One region of the Dendrosporobacter sp. 1207_IL3150 genome, then DNA from elsewhere that is predicted to be linked to it. Evidence: riboswitches for the same ligand, from Rfam matches in the RefSeq annotation. Region 1 holds a riboswitch; each other region holds the start of a gene.
What was found. A riboswitch is a leader RNA that binds a small molecule or an ion and turns the genes downstream of it on or off. The one in region 1 is predicted to bind cyclic di-AMP.

Region 1 (4,589 bases):
TTTCGCCAAATTTCTCAGCATATGCACCCATCGCAATTTCAACTGCAAGACAATGTTTTATTAAGGAATCATTGCTAACATGTTTTTTGAGTATGCGCCAAGCTTTGTCTCTTATTTCTCCCATGAAGAAACCTCCGCTATTATAAGTTTAAACACAATCCACCTTACAACTATTACCATGCTAAATTATACCAAAAAAACAGCCATTCCACAAAATTCTATAATAACGAGAATAAGCATACATTTTAGCATTAGATTGGGGGTCAGAAAAATGCATACACTAACAACACTCGGTGTTGGCATCTCCTTATTACTTTTCGGTATTTTTTTTATGCGTTTAGGTCTGCAGAACATGCTAGGGAATAAACTTAGATTAATGCTGGTAGAAATTACTGTGACCCCATGGCGAGGCCTCATTGCGGGGGCACTCGCATCAGCATTAATGCAAAGCAGCACTGCTGTATCTTTAATAACAATCGGTCTCGTTAGTGCAAATTATATGACCTTTTATCAGAGCCTTGGTATTATACTCGGCGCAAATATCGGAACATGCACTACAGTTCAACTGATGGCTCTTTCTTTTCCAGATCAGTACTTTATACCGCTTTTAATAACTTTTACAGTTATTGCAATCTGTATAAAAAAACTTCGTTTTATATGTTTGGCTATTAGCGGGTTCATAAGTATATTTTTGGGTATAAATATACTGTCAGATACACTGAGTAGTCTCTCTGAAATAGAAACTGCCATACAATATATACTTTCCTCGCAATCAAATCCTTTATACGGAATTGCTGGCGGCATACTTATAACTATGTTATTTCAGTCAAGCAGCGCGGCAACAGCTCTACTTATGATTCTCGCAGGTGACGGGTTAATCAATCTGACGTCAGCTGCTTACGTTGTTTACGGTAATAATATTGGATCCTGTATTTCTTCAGTAATTGTTGGCGCTGCTGCACCTATAGCTGCTAAAAGAGTAGCAGCAGCTCACATTATTCTTAACATAGTCGGAGCTGCACTCTTCTTACCTTTCACAAACTTTTTAACAAATTTAATAGCACTGCATGTTACTGATTTCGCGAGTCAAGTAGCACTTGTCCATACTCTTTTCAATATTATTTCGTCAATCGTTGTCGTTCCTTTTGCAAAACAGTATGCTAAGGCAATTATTGTCTTAGTTCCAGATAGATAATCATATCGGCCAATAGATAACAAAAAGGAGGCATATATGCCTCCAAATGAATCACTATAAAACTCTACGCGCTCCTACGTAGCGCGAGCCCCAGTATCCGCTATCAATACGATCAACGGCAACACCGCGACTAGAAGTTGCACTAATGAACTTTCCATCTCCAAGATAAATCCCGCTGTGCGAAGGACCAGAAGTGTATGTAGAAAAGAATACAAGATCTCCTGGCTGCAACCTGTTGTAAGATACCGATTGTCCCACTTCAAATTGCTGATCGGCTGTTCTCGGCATATAAATCCCACTATTGCCAAAAACAAATTTCACAAAACCGGAACAATCGAAGCCGCTTGGAGTAGTTCCACCAAACACATACGGCACCCCAATATAACGAAATGCTGTTTGTGTAAGACGTCTAAACGCCGTGGAGCTATCGCGGCTAGCTGGAATTTCGCGACCCATTAGTGCTTTGTAAGTTTGTTCACCAATTACTCCGTCTGCTTCAAGTCCGCGCTCTTTTTGAAAAGCCTTTACAGCTCTTGTCGTAGCTGGACCAAAATCGCCATCAGCGACGACATCATAACCTAAAGTATTCAATCGGGCTTGAATAGAAGCTACATCCTGACCTTCATCACCTTGTTCGTAGGCACCAGATGCATATGTAACGGAAACGGTGCAAACCAGCATTAAAAACATTACCAAAATACGTGCTGCCTTATTCAATTGATTGGCTCCTCCCTAAGCCTCCGAGGTTAGCTGACGGGTTAGGGTTGAGGTTCCCCTATCACTGCATTGAAATCAGCAGTAATTTCACCCCTTAAAGTTGGTTCCCCCGGTCCTGAGTTAGATTCGGCTTTTATAGTACTCATTCGATATTATTCTTTTTTTTTATTCAAAATCCTTCCTTATAAAAGATTAATTTCACAATCTCTGTTTTTATAAACAACTGTTAGTTTAAATCAAATCCATATTATAACAAATTCCCAAGATAATCAGAAAAACAAAAGCCTTTGCTGAAGCAAAAGCCTATTACATAGATTAACGGTTAGCATCTTCCTTTTCTTTAATGTCCTGCCGCAATGATATAGCGTCTCTTAAATAAATATGCTTTATCGATCTTTGCGGTAAATCAGTATTCCAAAGTATAAGTACTCTTATGCACTTTGAAATACCAGATGGATTCTCTATTTCCTGAGTTCCGAATAAGGGCACCTCATTCCACCCTAAACTTCTAGCCCCCACAGCCGGAAATGCAGAATTTAAATCAGAAGTCGAACTAAATATAACTGCTCCTATATCTTCGGTTTCTATATTGTTCGCAGTAACCATCGAAGTTAAAAGTTCCACGACACTTTCACATATCATTGTACTATTATTCGATTCTACTGTTATTGCACCTCGGACACCACGCAATACCTTCACCATTCCTTTACACTTTTTCTAGTAAAATTCGGTAAATAAATATTAATTCCTTTAGTTATTCCAGGTTATGAGTAATGGCAACTATTCCAAACTTTGCAATTGCTTGCCCAATTTTGATAAGCTGGCTTTTAAATCTTCGGGGTGGGCTGAAGCTAATTGCGGAAATGCGCCTATCTCAATCAGCTCGACAATCGGCTTGCCGAAACTATTATAAATAACTCCTGACCAAACACCAGTTATTCCTGTTTCTTGCCATTCAGCTGGTTCACTGCTATTTCCAAGTTTAACACTAATGCTGCCTTTTCCTAAAAAATCATTGATAATTTTTCGTTCATCTTGAGTTAATGGAGCCTGATTAATAAATATTGTAAATATCTCTCCCGTTGCCTTGAACTTTTCCAACGCTATATAAATTTCATGCAGGATTGATAATACATTGGCAGAAAAACTAGAAGTTTTCATTTCTTATTAACCTCAATTTTCCAGTAACTTAGTTTATTAATTATTCTTTCTATTACTGGTTCAACAGCTGAAGCTGCTACTGGCGATAATTCCAAACCAACATCCATTATTAATGGCTGAGTGCCAATAACTACAACTTCCTTAATTGGTTTACTTATTATCTCCAGAGCTGAAAGTACATCTTGAATCCCCAATTCATGCATTGACACTTTTTCCGTAAAATACGCTTTTACTTCTTCGTTAGAAAATTCATATATAAATCCTGCAGGCTGGGTTCCTGAAACAGCATCGACAATAATTAACTTATCCGTATCTGTTAGGAATTTAAGAAGCTCCATCCCCAGCGTACCACCATCGAGAACTTGTATGGATTCTGAAAAGTTATATGTTTTTTGCATTTCCTCAATAACTCTTACACCGAATCCCTCATCTTTAAGTAAAATATTGCCAATCCCTAGTATAGTTATCTTATTCATTTATTTAATATCATTTAAGTCTTCCGGTTCTTCATCATAAAACTTAACACCTGAAATCATACCGGAAACCTCTCCTCCTTTTTCCATAAAATCAGCTCTAGATGCCATATATATATGTACTATTACAAATAGCATAATTCCCCATGCTGCATAATGGTGAATTATATGAACATTATATTCGTTGATAAATAGGTGATTAAATGGTCCAAATACTTTAGCCGCAAAGCTATTAGGATTTATCATAACATACATTGCAAATCCTGTAACAATTTCTAGCAGGATCATTATATAAACAAATAAATAACCTGTTCTAGCTAAAGAATTACGTAAATATGGAGTATGCTGATCACGTAAGAATAAATAGTGGAGTGTTGTATCAACTAAACCAAACCAATATCGCCGAGTCCAAAAATGCGGCAGCAGCCTGTCACCTTTATTAATGATAAAACCATATATCCTAAGTATTAAAGATACAGTTAGCAGATAAGCAAAAATAAAATGGACATATCTCATCATTTCCATCGAAAATATATTCGTAATAGCAAACGTAGCCTCCGTACCTTGAGTGCCGATAAAAAAAGGATCGCCAATATATAATCCAGTAAAAAACAGCACAAATATAGCTAGTACCATGATCCAATGGAATATTCTGATGGCCGGAGAAAACACATAATAGGCTCTAAGTGATTTTTCCTTCATATTTACTCCTCCATTCAGCTCTACTTGTACGCATCACTATATACTACCGATAATTGTTTACCTTCAGCATTATATAAATGAGTAGCACAAGCAAGGCACGGATCAAAAGAATGTATAACTCTTAGTATCTCGAGAGGTTTTTCAGGAATCTTTATTTTTGTGTCAATCATGCTTGCTTCGTAAGGGCCATAACCAGCTTTGCTGTCTCTTGGACAAGCATTCCAGGTCGACGGTACAACCGCTTGATAATTAGCAATTTTACCGTCTTTAATAACTACCCAATGACTTAACCCTCCGCGCGGAGCTTCATGCAATCCTACACCCTTTGCTTCACTTGGCCA
Region 2 (4,589 bases), 150 kb from region 1:
TGCTTCAGATAGCAGCGCAAACTTTATTCTTTTAAGCGATGAAAAGATTACTATTAATTCTAGTAATTTACCACTTTATGATAAGTACACAGTTCCAGAGCGGAAAAGCCTTAACCTAGACCAAAATCTACCTCCGGTCAAACCTTATTATGGCGAAAGAACTGTCTATCTTACATTTGATGACGGACCTGAGCCAGAAAACACACCGGCAATTCTTGATATTCTCAAAGAATACAATATTAAAGCAACTTTTTTTGTAGTTGGTACACAAGTTGAAAAATATCCAGAGATACTTAAACGTATATTTAGTGAAGGCCATGCAATAGGAAATCATAGTTATAATCATATCTATAGAGACTTATATAAATCTTCTATGACCTACTTAAATCAGCTTTATCAAACTGACGATAAAATTAAAAACATTATAGGCTTCCGCCCAAGAATTTCTCGAGCACCTGGAGGATCAGCGGGTAGTTTCACTAAGGAATATTGGAACGCACTTGAACATAATGGATACGTTGAAGTTGGATGGAATATTAGTTCTGGCGACGCTTCCTCCGCAAAAGCCAGTCAAATTACTGCTAATATTGCTCGTCAGTTAGAGCAACAGCATTTATGGAGTCATTCCATAGTCCTTATGCATGACGGACGCGGACATAATGAAACGGTTTCTGCTTTACCTAACATAATTAAGCTATACAAAGATAAGGGATTTGAATTTCGGGTCGTAAGCATAGAAACACCGCCAGCCTGGTAATACCAAGCAGGCGGTGTTTCTTCTTACGACCAATTTATTTCTTATAAACTGTAATTCGGCGATTCTTTTGTAATACTAATATCATGTGGATGACTTTCTTTTAATCCTGCACTAGTAATTCTTATAAATTTTGTGTCGCTTATAAGCTCCCCAATATTCCGAACTCCGCAATATCCCATTCCAGCTCGCAAACCGCCTACAAGCTGGAAGACGGTGTCAGCTAATGTACCTTTATAAGGAACTCGCCCTTCAATTCCTTCCGGAACAAGCTTGTCCATATTTTCTTGGAAATAACGATCTTTACTTCCCTCGGCCATAGCACCAAGTGATCCCATTCCCCGATAAACTTTATAACTCCGTCCTTGATAAATTATCGTCTCGCCCGGGCTTTCCTCTGTCCCGGCAAATAAATTTCCAATCATAACTATATTTGCTCCAGCGGCAATAGCCTTAGCTACATCCCCTGAGTATTTAATACCACCATCTGCAATTATAGGTATATTATATTGTCGAGCAACTGCGGCACAATCATAAACCGCCGTTATCTGAGGAACACCGATACCTGCAATAACACGCGTAGTACAGATCGAGCCAGGTCCAATACCTACCTTAACTGCATCAACGCCTGCCTCAATAAGATCACGAGTTGCTTCAGCCGTCGCAACATTTCCGGCAATTAAATCTACATCTGGATAATTTTTCTTAATATGCCTTACAGCTTCTAAAACCCCTCTTGAATGACCGTGTGCAGTATCAACTACAATTACGTCTACCTTCGCTGCGACGATAGCCTCGACACGCTCCATCATATCTGCCCCCACTCCCACTGCAGCAGCAACAAGAAGTCGACCTTTAGAGTCTTTAGCAGAATTAGGATACTTTAAAGCTTTTTCAATATCTTTAATAGTAATAAGGCCTTTTAAGCGACCTTTATCATCAAGCAAAGGTAACTTTTCAATGCGATGTTTGCGTAACAGTTCTTTAGCATCTTCAAGAGATGTGCCGACAGGTGCAGTTATTAAGTGTTCCCGAGTCATACAATCCCGAATTTTTCTGGATAAATCAGTTTCAAATCGCAGGTCTCTATTGGTAATAATACCAACTAGTTTCTGATTTTCAGTAACAGGAACACCAGATATATGGTATTTTTCCATAAGATCATGAGCATCTTGTAAAATGTTTTCAGGCGATAAATATATTGGATCAACAATAATACCATGCTCAGATCGTTTAACTTTATCAATTTCGTTGGCTTGTCGCTCAATTGACATATTTTTATGTATTACTCCTAGCCCACCTTCTCTAGCCATCGCTATTGCCATGCGAGCCTCTGTTACAGTATCCATTCCTGAGCTAATAATCGGAATATTTAACTTAATATTTTGAGTTAAGTAACTACTAACCTCTACTTCTCTTGGCAAAACTTCTGATTTAGAAGGAATTAATAATACATCATCAAATGTTAACCCTTGTTTCTCAAACTTAGATTCGAACATTTAGGTAGCTCCTTTCACTTAAGTACAAAGAGATATTTCAAATATAATAACATATATAAACTTATCGAATCTAGCATTTTTATAATTTTTTAGTAAATTTTACATAAAAGCGACCTAATTTAACTATAAAAATATCATAAACCATAATATATTATTCCGATAATTAACCATCATATACTTATATTAATAAAAGGACTTGGCATTGCCAAGCCCTTTTACTCGAGAACAGTTACCTTTACTTTTTGCATGCCAAATTTATATGCTTCAGATACCGTTTGCATAGCAATGTCAATCCGATTTCCTTTTATTGCACCACCTGTATCTTCCGCAATAGCCTCCACAGTACGTCCGTCAGCAAAATCAATACGCACTTTAGACCCTAACGGAATTATTTTTGGATCAACAGCTATAATACCTGGACGCACTTTGGTACCCATATACGTAAGATTTCCCCATTTCCCATTATCATGTGGTCCTGGTGCGTATGCCGTTGCCACTATGTCCAAAGTAGATGTTGCAGAAGTTTTAGTTTCAGCTGAAACAATCTGAGTGTTTACACCAAGTATAAGCGTCGTAGCAATATAAAAGGCTACTATTATCTTTTTCATTTTTACAGCACTCCTTTCTTTACGCCGGCGAAGTTAGCTGACGGATTAGGGACAAAGGATAATCCCCACTACCTAAATGGTAGTTTCACCCCAATAAAACGGTTCCTCCGCTTTCAGTTGAAATTAGGCGTGCCATATATGTTACTGGATGTATAGCATTATGTCAACTTGATAAAAATTCCAAGATATACTTTTTTCCTACGAGTACCAATTTGTTTAAAATATTCACACTATTTTTATACACAAGCAAATTAGAAAGGTGAAAATCCTATAACCGACCATATATTATTGTTAACAATTCTGGATAAAGCACTTATCTTACGCCGCTTCATAGTTTTTACCTGATATAAAGAACTTAGAAACATTTTAGTTGATGAGTATGCGCTATTTTGAGATGCCTGCTGATAGAATTGGGCTGATTTTTCAATCATAGCCTCTAAAGACCAAAGAATAACAAGGCTATTATAGTTAGTACCAACTTTTTCAACAAGTTCATTATATCTGCGCCAATCTTCATCGTTTCCGACTAAAGGTGCAATATCAACATTCGGGTAACTACTTGTATTGGGATCAACTTTTTTAGCATCAGCTAATATTAATTCTAATTCACTATTTAACTTTATTAAATAATGTAAAATATCAGCTATTTCCGAATTGACATCCGATTTTATCATACACTCTAATTGTTTTCTTATGCTAATTTCAACACTTAAGGCTGTATCTAATGCAAGCATACTACCAGGCTCCTCTATTAAATAAACCCATTTCGTGTCAACGAAATGGGTTTATTTAATTTAATTTATTATCTAAAATTAGATATCAGCGCGTAATTTCCCGCCTTGACCTAGGTGTTCTTTAGTCATATCCCTGATAATAATAGTTACCGCGCTCTCTGGGCAATTAGCAGTTTCGGAAATAGCTGCTGTTACCTTTTTGACTAATTCTCGTTTCTGTTCAACAGTACGACCTTCAAGCATATCAATTTGTACAATCGGCATTGAATACCCCTCCTATTTAAATATTATGTAAGTATTTTCGACTATCAACCAGTATTTTCCTCTGCATTAAAAAAGAATTTTTTGTTTTTTAAACTATAAATAGTAAATCACTATATGCTTTTAATCTAATTATGATTAGTAACATATCGCCTCTTCTACTCATAACCTATAGTAGATGCAAACTACTTCATACTTAAAGTTTAAGGGAGGTTAAATATTATTATGAGTAATACACCTTTACATCATTTTTGCAATAAGGAATTTGTATGCGAGATTGAAGATTTGAGAGAACGCAATGTACTCCTGCTCTTAATTGACGGATCTGCAATTTTTGGTCGCATCGGCCGGATCGAAGATTGCGTAATTAGTATGGTCCCACCGATAGGCGTAACTGCATTAAATCTTGTACAACTTCGTCCACCTAATCCAACTCTTGCTATTCCTATCCTAGTTAGTCAGATATTAGTAGATCTCTGCGATGTAGCTCATGTTGTTGAAGGACCGTTTATAACTTCGCCTTTGACTCTATGCGCCGATGCAGCAGTTACCGCAGCTGGTGCTCATCACACAAGAAACGCGAGCGCTCCTGTGGCTACTCGCCCTCAATGTGAATTACTTGACGAACTTGAAGATCTTGAGGCTCAAAATATTGGCATTACCACTGTAGGCGGATGGTCTATACTTGGTGTATTAGGCGAAGTAGATGACTGTGTATCCTTAATCAGCTCAT
Region 3 (4,589 bases), on a different contig from region 1:
TTGCTTAAGGGGAATAACTTACTAACACCTCAAGCATCTAGAGAAAACAATTCGTTGACTGGAGCCCCTCAGAACTATAAACAAGTTCTTAATATGACAGCTACCGCTTATGGCCCAGGTGTTTTGGATAATGGTAAATGGGGTAACCTCACCTATATGGGAGGGACTGTTCGTAAGGGCGTAGCAGCAGTTGATCCAAAGGTTATACCAATGGGATCAAAACTTTGGATTGAAGGCTATGGTGAAGCTATTGCAGAAGATCAAGGAAGTGCAATTAAAGGCAATCGTATTGATTTAGCTTTTAATGACCGTCAGCAGGCTTTAGATTATGGAATTCAAAATGCTAAAGTGTATGTCCTAAATTAATCGAATAAGTAAAAAGGCTGTACTTCTAAGCTTTGTGCTTGTGTACAGCCTTTCTTATTTTTAGTTCGATAAACAAGGATATATATAATGTGTTGTAGAATAGTGTCGCAATGTGCTTAGGAGGTAGATAAATTGATTCAGAAAATAATTGCCATAGTTTTTATATTCTTGTTATCTCTAGGAGTAGTATCTGCAGCCCCAGGAGAAGGAAAGAATCAAACGGTTCAATATGAAAAAGGGGTTGTTCTAAACGTTGGTTCTTTGGATAATTCCATGCAAAAGCAATATTTTATGTCTCAGGGCGAACTTGTTACTATTAAATTAACCTCAGGGCCTGAGTCAGGAAAAGTAGTAGATTCATTTAATTATGTTTCTGGCAAATCTCCATTTGAGATAAAAGTAAACCCTGGCGATAAAATCATTGTTGCAGTAAGCCACGACTTAGGAAAGACTACATATCACGTCAGTGATTTCGATAGATTCGATTACGTTTATGTTTTATTAGCAATTTTCATAGCATGTTTAGTTGTATTTGGTGGGATTGTTGGCGTTAAATCGGTTTTTGTTATTGCCGCGTCAACATTTATTATATTTGATGTTTTCATAGGACAAGTTTTAGTATCTAAAATTAGTATTACAATGCTAACCTTACTAGTTAGTGCGGTAATTGCAATGTTAACCCAAATAACAATAAGCGGTTGGAATCCCAAAAGTTTTGCAGCTATAATCGGGACTGTCGGTGGTGTTGCCGTAGCAGGTGCTTTGTCGATGCTATCGATTAAATTGATGCATTTAACAGGTCTGGATTCTGAAGAAGCAATGATGTTAAAGGCATCTATGTTGTCTTCAATAGATTTTCAAGGTGTACTTTTTGCGGGGATGGTATTAGGGGCTTTAGGTGCAGTCATGGATGTTACTATATCAATAGCTTCAGCTCTATATGAGGTTAAGACAGTGCGGCCTAACATTAGTATGAAGGAGCTGTTTATAACTGGGATGAACGTTGGACGCGATATTATGGGCACTATGTCAAACACGCTTATACTTGCATATGCAGGCAGTTCTTTGCCGTTAATGTTGCTGATCGCATCACAGCAACAAGTATCAATGCTCAAAATACTTAACCTTAATATGATAGTAACTGAGATAGCTAGAGCTTTAACAGGGAGCATAGGCTTAATTTGTGCTATTCCGCTTACTGCCTTTATCACTGCATTTTTATTAAAAGAGAAATAAATATTATAATACCTTTTATACTCCAATCATATAATTAATGAGTTTGGTTGATTGGAGGAGTATAAGGTGATTAATTTATTATCACTTAAATTAAAAAGAAGCCGACTGTTATTTAGTATGGCAGTCTTTTTAATTATGAGCGTGCTCTTTGGGGTCATCGGTTTTGAGTATATGGATGAGAAGGAACTCGCCGCTATTGAGAACCAGCCGACGACTAAGCCGCAAGGAGCGCAAAGCATTGTGATAAATGTATCCAAGCGTACATTAGAATTATATAATGACGAACAGGTATATAAAAAATATCGGGTAGCTGTGGGTAAGAGCGAAACACCGACGCCAATCGGAGAATGGAATGTTGTATGGAAAGACTACAATTGGGGTACCGGATTTGGAACTAGGTGGATGGGACTAAACGTCCCTTGGGGCATATACGGTATTCACGGTACGAATAAACCCTGGTCAATTGGGCAATTTGCTAGTCATGGTTGTATTCGTATGAGAAATAAAGATGTGGAAGAGCTATTTGAATGGGTCCCAATAGGAACGCCAGTTAGAATTGAGGGAAGGAAGATTAAGGTTCAGCGCAACTTAAAGTATCAGAGTACTGGTGCCGATGTTGTTCTTGTTCAGATGAAGCTAAAGGAACTAGGATATCTTAACACTAGGGCTGATGGTATATATGGGAAAGTAACTGTTGAGGCGGTCAAGGCTTTTCAAACTGCAAATGGACTTGAAGCTACCGGCAGTGTAGATAAAGAATTGATTGGGAAACTTGATATATAATTTGTTGGATAATTCATACTTTGACTACGTGGACAATTTGTTGTAAAATTAATATAATGCCGAATCCTAACAGGTACGGGGGAACCAATAAAGATATAGGGGTGAATCCGCATTGCGGAGGGGTTATTTCTCAATCTTCTCTTTGACCCTAACCCGACAGCTAACCTCGGAGGCGCCTTAAAAGAGAGGTGACCCAATTGAAGAGAGTATTTAAAGCAGTTGTGGCATTATTCAGTGTAATGCTGCTAACCTGCGCTGTAGCTTTTGCATCGCCTGAACTTCCGGTAAAACATGGCATGCGTGGCGAAAGCGTAGAAATTGTTCAAAGATTGCTGGCCAAATCAGGAGTATATTCCGGATCTATTGATGGTGTATTTGGCAATGGTACACTACAGGCAGTACGTGAATTCCAAGTCAAATATGGACTAGAACCTGATGGAATTGTTGGCCAAGAAACGTTTCGCTACTTAAATCGTTCTGACTCCGAAGGCAGCAGATATTCAAGATCACTCACAATGAGTGCTTCTGCTTATACTGCTTACGATGACGGAAATTCACACTATACTTATCGCGGGAATCTAGTTCGCAAGGGATTAGTTGCAGTTGATCCATCAGTTATTCCACTTGGAACACGCCTATATATACCAGGATATGGATATGCAATCGCCGATGACATTGGCGGTGCAATTAAGGGTAACAGAATTGATCTGGCATTTGAAAGTCGTAGTGAAGCGTTAAAGTTTGGTAGACAAACAATAACTGTTCATGTAGTTGAATAACAGGCAAACGCCTGTTTCTTTTTTTTCCTAATAGAAATATAAGTTTATAAAATAGACTAAGAGCAACAGCGATTTACACTTTCACTATATCTCGGCTTAAGCCGTACCTTTGATAATAAGGAGGGTACCATGAGAGAAATAATTATTGAGTGTGATGGTAATAGGCTTCAAGCTGTGTTACATACTACTTGTTATGTTGAAAATAGATTTGTGCTAGTTATGTGCCATGGATTTCGAGGGTCAAAAGAAGGGGGCGGACAAGCCGCTATAATGGCTGATAAGATTGCTTCGATGGGGATATCTGTTATGCGGTTTGACTTTACGCCTCTTCAGAATCTCACTTGGCAAGTGCGGGAGATTGATTCGATTGTAGACTATTGCAAAAAAAATATTTCTAATAACATTATATTATTGGGGCGAAGTATGGGTGGAAGTGCTTCGTTGGCGTATGCAGCACAATCTAGTAATATTAAAGGCTTGTGTTTGTGGGCGACTCCTTGGAGCTTACATGAAACTTTTAGGTTAGCACTCGGGGAAAATTATAAAATACTCGAAAATGGTGGAAGCTTAAAGATGCAAGACACGTACGGGATACTGCAATTAGAAGCTGACTTTATTCTGGACTTTGATAACTTCAATCTCATTGATTATGCTTCTAGACTAAATGATGTACCTGTTTTAATCTTACACGGTTCGAAAGATGAAATTGTTCCACTAAAGCAAGCTGAGCAAATTTATAACACATTATCAGGACCAAAGGAAAAAATAATAATAAATGATGGTAATCACCAATTAGCAGATCACTCAAAGGAAGCAATGGATGCTGTAATTAGTTGGATTAGTAGATATTTTGTAGGCTAACTATCCTTAGTTTTATGGTAGTGCTGTGTGAGCGGTTGTCTATTTTGAATATAAAAAGACATTCAGTAAATACTAAATGCGAGTCGAAAAAACGCCCCGTTATAGGGCGTACTATGCTTTAAGGGGCGTGAAATATTGAATATAAGTAATATTTCGGTTGACTTGCTGGCATTAATACTCGCTATGATTTCTGGGGTTTTTATGGCGGTACAAGGTTCGCTCAATGCAGCGCTGGGAAAGGTTGTTGGTGTACTAGAAACAACTTTTATTGTGCATATAGTTGGTACTGTAATTTTAGCAGTTTTACTATTCGTTTTTAAGCTCGGAAAGGGCAATATGGCGGCCATTTCGCAAGCACCATGGTACACATATTTAGGCGGTGTCGTAAGTGTTTTTATAATTTACCTTGTATGTGCCAGCATCCCGCAAGTTGGGGTAGCAAATGCGACAACGGCTATAATTGTTGGTCAAGTATTGACAGCAGTTGCAATTGATTATTTCGGTGCATTTGGACTTAAGCAAATGGCATGGGGATGGAGTCAACTTGCTGGAGTAGCGTTACTG

Region 2: another riboswitch for cyclic di-AMP. It lies ahead of V6C17_RS10505 (3D domain-containing protein); the one in region 1 lies ahead of V6C17_RS09680 (C40 family peptidase).
Region 3: another riboswitch for cyclic di-AMP. It lies ahead of V6C17_RS13165 (3D domain-containing protein); the one in region 1 lies ahead of V6C17_RS09680 (C40 family peptidase).

The regions. Positions count from the first base shown of each region.
Region 1 covers NZ_JBAIYU010000017.1:126,445-131,033, reverse strand. The annotation lists gene V6C17_RS09690 (HD domain-containing protein) at 1-124, opposite strand, end outside; gene V6C17_RS09685 (Na/Pi cotransporter family protein) at 272-1,195, shown strand; gene V6C17_RS09680 (C40 family peptidase) at 1,250-1,912, opposite strand; cyclic di-AMP (ydaO/yuaA leader) riboswitch at 1,916-2,054, opposite strand; gene aroH (chorismate mutase) at 2,228-2,614, opposite strand; gene V6C17_RS09670 (hydrogenase expression/formation C-terminal domain-containing protein) at 2,693-3,073, opposite strand; gene V6C17_RS09665 (HyaD/HybD family hydrogenase maturation endopeptidase) at 3,070-3,549, opposite strand; gene cybH (Ni/Fe-hydrogenase, b-type cytochrome subunit) at 3,550-4,248, opposite strand; gene V6C17_RS09655 (nickel-dependent hydrogenase large subunit) at 4,269-4,589, opposite strand, start outside.
Region 2 covers NZ_JBAIYU010000017.1:276,634-281,222, reverse strand. The annotation lists gene V6C17_RS10515 (polysaccharide deacetylase family protein) at 1-757, shown strand, start outside; gene guaB (IMP dehydrogenase) at 799-2,253, opposite strand; gene V6C17_RS10505 (3D domain-containing protein) at 2,469-2,861, opposite strand; cyclic di-AMP (ydaO/yuaA leader) riboswitch at 2,870-3,001, opposite strand; gene V6C17_RS10500 (hypothetical protein) at 3,113-3,595, opposite strand; gene V6C17_RS10495 (2-hydroxymuconate tautomerase) at 3,674-3,859, opposite strand; gene V6C17_RS10490 (hypothetical protein) at 4,082-4,589, shown strand, end outside.
Region 3 covers NZ_JBAIYU010000028.1:1,439-6,027, reverse strand. The annotation lists gene V6C17_RS13180 (3D domain-containing protein) at 1-366, shown strand, start outside; gene V6C17_RS13175 (YibE/F family protein) at 499-1,602, shown strand; gene V6C17_RS13170 (L,D-transpeptidase family protein) at 1,669-2,385, shown strand; cyclic di-AMP (ydaO/yuaA leader) riboswitch at 2,433-2,576, shown strand; gene V6C17_RS13165 (3D domain-containing protein) at 2,583-3,164, shown strand; gene V6C17_RS13160 (alpha/beta hydrolase) at 3,294-4,025, shown strand; gene V6C17_RS13155 (DMT family transporter) at 4,161-4,589, shown strand, end outside.